2 linked regions of the Geotalea uraniireducens genome follow. The main gene of each other region encodes a partner of the protein of the gene in region 2 in a complex. Links are inferred from orthologs where the notes say so. Each region holds a gene or a part of one and is shown on either strand. Other genes may lie near its edges. The genes, in order: QMN23_RS01465 and QMN23_RS07395.

What was found.
Region 1: the proteins of QMN23_RS07395 (region 2) and QMN23_RS01465 are in contact, whole or in part, in a cryo-EM structure (PDB 7ARM), measured with the Escherichia coli proteins. The link is inferred for Geotalea uraniireducens from one-to-one orthologs.

What each region holds. Positions count from the first base shown.
Region 1 is NZ_AP027151.1:318,264-321,681, reverse strand. Bases 240-3,136 are described here. They hold QMN23_RS01465 (LolA family protein), read right to left. Parts: upstream 2,103-3,136; coding sequence 1,377-2,102; downstream 240-1,376. Other genes in these bases: QMN23_RS01455 (chemotaxis protein CheD), read right to left, coding at 3,013-3,136; QMN23_RS01460 (LolA family protein), read right to left, coding at 2,187-3,002; QMN23_RS01470 (YajQ family cyclic di-GMP-binding protein), read right to left, coding at 871-1,356; rimO (30S ribosomal protein S12 methylthiotransferase RimO), read right to left, coding at 240-801. Also shown: more of rimO, read right to left, coding at 1-239; more of QMN23_RS01455, read right to left, coding at 3,137-3,418. UniProt on the Escherichia coli protein: Participates in the translocation of lipoproteins from the inner membrane to the outer membrane.
Region 2 is NZ_AP027151.1:1,575,379-1,578,272, reverse strand. It holds QMN23_RS07395 (lipoprotein-releasing ABC transporter permease subunit), read right to left. Parts: upstream 2,137-2,894; coding sequence 865-2,136; downstream 1-864. Other genes in the region: lysS (lysine--tRNA ligase), read right to left, coding at 2,209-2,894; QMN23_RS07400 (ABC transporter ATP-binding protein), read right to left, coding at 195-872; bamA (outer membrane protein assembly factor BamA), read right to left, coding at 1-150. UniProt on the Escherichia coli protein: Part of an ATP-dependent transport system LolCDE responsible for the release of lipoproteins targeted to the outer membrane from the inner membrane.

The sequences.
Region 1 (3,418 bases), 1.3 Mb from region 2 along the record:
TTTGAGCACCGGATCGCTGATATGCTGGATCGGGATATCAAGATACTTGCAGACCTTCTCTTCTTCCTTGATGGTCTGGATGAGGCTGTTGGTGATCCCGTCCGGGTAGGCATAGAGAAGGCGGATCCATTGCAGACCGTCGAGAGCCGCCAGCTCTTTGATCAGCGTTTCGAGCGACGGCCGGCCCGGCAGATCGCGGCCGTAAGCGGTGACATCCTGGGCAATCAGGTTGACCTCCTTGACCCCGCTGGCAACCAGTTCCCTGGCCTCCTGCAGCAGGCTGTCCAGCGGCCGGGAGCGGAAGGCCCCGCGGAGCGAAGGGATCACGCAGTACGAGCAGCAGTTCGAGCACCCTTCGGCGATCTTGAGGTAGGTAGTGTAGGCAGGGGACGATTTGAGCCGGGGCAACGTTTCATCGTAGACAAAATTCGGGTCGCCAACATAGCGCAGCTGCTCGTCGGATTGCCGTTTTTCGGCAATGATCTCCGCGATGCGCGGATAGTCGCCGGTGCCGACAAAAATATCGACCTCCGGCAGTTCCTTGGCCAGCTCTTCCTGGTAACGCTGGGGGAGGCAGCCGGTGACGACCAGCAGCTTGCAGTTGCCGTCCTGCTTGCGGTCGGCCAGATCGAGTATGGTGTCGATGCTTTCCTGCTTCGCTTCCTTGATGAAAGAGCAGGTATTGACAATGATGATATCCGCGTCATGCTCGTCGGTGGTTATTTCATACTGATCTTTAGCCAGACAACCCAGCATTACTTCGGCATCGACCAGGTTCTTCGGGCAGCCGAGACTAACCATGCTGACTTTTTCTTTTACCACGTCGTTCAAATGCACCTCTGATCTCCGGGAACGCGTTACCGATCCCACCTATTGTCTGAAATTGATAAACTGCAGGTCGATACTCAGATCTTTACTTTTCAGCAATCTAATGATCTCTTGCAGGTCGTCGATATTCTTGCCGGTCACCCGGACCTGGTCATCCTGAATCTGCCCCTGGACCTTCAGTTTGGTCTCCTTGATCTGGGCGATGATCTCCTTCCCCTTCTCCTTGGAAATCCCTTGCTGGATCGTCACGAGCTGACGGATCATGCTGCCCGAGGCCGGCTCCGCTTTTCCGTACTGCAGGGCCTTGGGGGAAAGCCCTCGCTTGATGCACTTGGATTGCAGAATATCGACGACCGCCTTGAGGCGGAAATCATCGTCGGCGAGCAGCTTGATCGCCTCCTTTTCCAGCGTCACCTCGCACTTCGAACCTTTAAAGTCATAGCGCTGGCCGATCTCCTTGACCGTCTGGTTGACCGCATTGTCAACTTCCTGCATGTCCACCTTCGAGACGATATCAAATGATGGCATGACAACCTCCTTGAGAATCGTTATTTCCCCCCGAGCGGCGAACGGACTACCTCCACGCCGGCCGGGACCGTAAAGTTGAAATGGCTGGCACTGACACCGCCGTTCACCCGAACCCGGCTGAAATCGATTGCCGTCCGGTTGCCAAGCTGATCAAAGACCACTGAGGAAACAATCGGGAAGAACAGAGGCACCTTACCGGTGCGGCGGTATTCGTCCACCACCTTGCCGGCAACGGCCAGCTGCAGCTTGGTAAACGCCTGGCCCTGTTTTTTCGGGATCAGTTCAAGCAGGTAGTTGCCTTTGGCATCACGCCCGCTGCCAACCAGTCGCACCGAGAAGTCCTGGGAAAGGTGCCCGATGCCGGTCAGATACGACAGGGCTATGCCTCCCCCGCCGGCAAAGAGCGACGCCGCATCCATGGTCATGACCTGGCGATTCTCAGGCAGATAATACCAGACCGTCTTGCCATCGGAGACAATCTGCTGTTTCGGTTTGGTGTAATTGAAGCGGAACTTGACCGTACCGTCGGATTTTTTGAGATAAAGCTCCCCAGCCCCCCTTTGCACCCGCTTCACCGATGCCAGTTCAGCCTGTTGAGTAAAAGAGGCCCGCAGATCCCGAAGCGATGCATACCCCTGCTCGAGGGTCGCCACGACATCGGCAGAGTCGGCCGGTGCCCCCCACGCTGCAGTAGAGCCGAGCAGTACACCTACGATAACCACCAGTAACGTCTTGAAGCGCCTCACCTCATGCCTCCCAAATCAATCGGTTTACGTAACGAGCAAGGGCGGTAACCACATACCGCCCTTGCATTATCCGCTGCATTTTCCTCAGTGCCGCCGAGGAGGTTTCACGACCTCCACCCCGGGGGGGGTAGCAAAGGTAAACAGGCCATCGGACAGAAGAATATTGGTTTTGACATTGCTGAACTCGATAACCGTCGTATTGTCCCGATGATCCACCAAGGTTGTCGAAAGGATCGGGAATGCCCACTCCTGCTGGCCGAGCGAGGCAAACGACGTCCTGATGTTCCTGCCGCTCCGCACGTAACTCAGCACCGCATCACGGCTGACGACGATATACAGATGGGCGACTGAGACGCTCGACCGTCGAGGAGTACAATCAAGGATGTAATTTCCGGCGATATCCCGCCCCTGTGGCGAGAAGGTAATCTGGAAATCCCGCGAGAGTCGCGGCAGCCCCTGGAGAAAGTTCGATGCGTGATCGGTACCGGGGTCAAAGGTATAGGGATTGAAAACCGACTGGACGTTATTGATGATCACTTGACGGTTCTCGGGCAAGTAAATCCAGAGGGTGCTGCCATTGCAGACTATTTCCTGCTGCATCGGCCGGAAATAGTCAAAGCGGAACATCAACGGATCGCGATTCGTGGCCACTCGCAGAAACATCTGGCCGTCCGCCCGCAGCTCTTTCTTTTGCGCAGCCAGAGTCGAGCGCTGGAAGAAATCGGCCGTTACCGTTGTCAACGGGGACAAACCGGTGGACGGATCGGTCCTGAAACTCTTTTCCACCGTATCGATGACATCCTGCAGACCAACGTTGACCGCCTGGACCGGGGCAGCCAGCGCCGGCAAGGCCATCATGAAAAACGCCACCGTCGCCAGCAGGAGTTTCGCTCGGTTCATGCCTCCTCCGCTAAATCTGCTTGATAGGCTTCTGCAAAGCTCTCACCATGATGATTCCTGTGGCGGTATTGAATTCGAGGCTCCGGCCGTAATCGTCACCGGTATCCTCGGCAACGAGCGGGATGCCGCTCCGTTCAAGAGCTGCCCGAGCGGATGCCACATTCCGCTCGCCAATCCCGCCGTGCGTCGTTCGCTGCTGGGGCTCAAACATGGTTGCACCGCCGGCTAATTTTGCCACAAGTCGCTCAGCCGCGCAACCGCTATTAATGAGGGCTTCGACCATCAACTCCACTGCCCAGCAGGTAAATTTGGCCGTCCGATCAATGGCATCGCTCTCCCGGACTGGTGCCGGCAGAAGGGTATGAGCAAGGGCGCCGGTCTGCATCAGCGGATCGTAAAGGGCGATACCGACACAC
Region 2 (2,894 bases):
CTTGATGGCGTTCTGAATCGCAGCCGTCTCGACCCGTCGGTTCCCCTTGATCTGCACCCCGACGATCTTCTCTCCTTCGGCGAAAGAGGCCTGCGCGTTCAGCACCAACGCCGCCATGATTCCGATAGTTGTCGCGTGTAACCGTGTCACATCTCCCCCGGGAGATCATCGTTGAATTGAAATACAGAACAGTTCTAAACGGTCTCGATGCGACCATCAACGAGCCGGATCGTCCGCGCCATCCGGGCCGCCAGCCGCTCATTGTGCGTAACGATGACGAGCGTCACCCCTGTCTTCCGATGGATATTGTCCAGGGTTTCGTGAACTTCGTCGCTCGTTTTCATATCGAGATTGCCGGTCGGTTCGTCGGCCAGCAGCAGTTTCGGTGCCAGGACAAGCGCCCGGGCAATTGCCACCCGCTGCTGCTCGCCGCCGGAAAGTTCCCCCGGCTTGTGATTGAGCCGGTGTGCCAGACCGACTTCGCCAAGAAGCTCCCGAGCAGGAGCGGCCGCTGCCGCACGGCTCTGACCGCCGATCAGGGCCGGCATCATGACATTCTCCAGGGCGGAAAATTCCGGCAACAGATGATGGAACTGGAAAACGAAGCCGATGGAGCGATTGCGAAAAACTGCCAGGGCCGCATCGCTCTTTTTGAAGACATCCTCGCCGCAAAACCGGACCGTCCCCGACGTCGGCCGATCGAGCGTCCCCATGACATGGAGCAGCGTACTTTTCCCCGCTCCCGAGGCCCCGACGAGGGCAATGGTTTCACCTTCGACCACCGTCAGGTCGATCCCTTTCAGCACGTCGACCCGGCCAGTGCCGGCGCCGTACGATTTGTGCAGGTCCACTACCTCCAGGAGGCTACTCATAACGGATCGCCTCTGCCGGAGGAAGGCGCGACGCCTGCCAGGACGGGTACAAGGTGGCCAGCAGGGAGATGATCACCGCAGTCACCGAAACCATGATCACGTCGGTCGGCTCAACCCGGGACGGAAAATGATCCAGGTAGTACACGTCTTTGCTGAACAGCTCGAAACCGGTCCACCGCTGGATGAAATCGACGATCGGCTGCAGGTTGCAAGCGATGAGCAGCCCGCTGAGCACACCGAAGACGGTGCCGGAAACCCCGATGATCAGTCCCTCGAGGACGAAAATCTTCATGATGCTCCGCCCGGTCGCCCCCATCGACTTGAGGATAGCGATATCCTTGGTCTTTTCCATCACCACCATGAAAAGGGTCGAAGCGATGCCGAAAGCGGCCACCAGGACGATCAGTGTCAGAATGATGAACATTACCATCTTTTCCGTCTTCAAGGCAAAAAGAATGTTCTTGTTCATCTGCATCCAGTCCCGCGCATAGTACGGGAAACCGAGCAACCGGTTGATCTCCCTGACCATTGCGCCGGTCTGGTAAACATCTTTGACTTTCAATTGGATGCCGGTGACGACATTGCCGAGCGACAGAAACTGCTGGGCCTCAGTCAGATCGACGTAAGCCAGCGTGGAGTCGTATTCGAACATGCCGGTGTTGAAGATGCCGACCACTCGGAAAGTGCGCATCTTCGGCACCATGCCGAGGGGGGTGAGATTGCCGAGCGGCGAAATGACGTTGATCGTGTCGCCCAGATAGAGATTGAGACTTTTAGCCAACTCCCGGCCGATAATGATCCCCGGCGGGGGCGGCGCCTGACTGGCCAATGGTGGTGGAACCCGCTCCAGGTCGGCAAGCCGGCCCTCCACCATGGAGCGCTTCAGGTTGGTGACGAGGGGATCGGTGGTCGGGTCGACACCGCGCAGCACTACCCCCGAGACATTGTGTCCCCCCGAAAGCATCACCTGGCTGTAGATGAACGGAGTGGCGGCAACCACGCCCGGCACCTTCTTCAAGCGGGTCATCAGCGACTGGTAATTGTCGATGGTGCCAACGCTCTTCAATACCACGACATGGGCATTGGTGCCGAGGATCTTGTCCTTGAGATCCTCCTCGAAGCCGGTCATCACTGCCAGCACGATGATCAGGGCCATCACTCCGAGGGTCACGCCGGCCGTCGAGATAAAGGTAATGATGGAGATGAAGGTCGATTTTCGCTTCGCCTTCAGATAGCGAAGGCCGATAAAGAGCTCGTAGGGCATGATAATCCGCGACTCGTGGGCAGTAACTTCCCCGCCGCCCCGTTGCCGGGCGGCGGGAATGCCGCTGTCGGTTTATTTTTCCTTGCGCAGCTGCGGGAAGAGAATTACGTCCCGAATCGATGGCGAATCGGTCAGCAGCATCACCAGCCGATCGATGCCGATTCCCTCGCCTGCCGTCGGCGGCAGGCCGAATTCCAGCGCCCGGACGTAATCTTCGTCCATGTAGTGGGCTTCCTCGTCCCCCTTGGCCTTTTGCGCCACCTGGGCAAGAAAGCGCTCCTTCTGGTCGACCGGGTCGTTCAGCTCGGAGAAGGCGTTGGCAAGCTCCCGACCGGCAATGAACAGTTCGAAACGATCGACGATTTCGGGATCGCGGTCGCTCTTGCGGGAGAGCGGCGACACCTCGGTCGGGTAGGCGGTGATAAAGGTCGGCTGGATCAACTTCTCCTCCGCCACCTCTTCGAAAATCTCGGTGATCAGCTTGCCGTAGCCGATGTCGGCCGGCAGGTCCAGGCCGATCCGCTGGGCATAGGCGTAGGCGAGGTCCCGATCCGCCAGCGACTTGGCATCGATATCGCCGTATTCGAGGATCGCCTCGACGACGGTCAGCCGCTTCCAGGGGCGCTGAAAGCTGATTTCCATCCCCTGATAGGGGAAGTCGAGGGTGCCGAGCGTCTCTTCGGCGACGTGGCAGAGCAGTTCCTCGGTGAAATCCATCAGGTCTTCGTACGTCGCGTAAGCCCGGTAGAACTCCATCA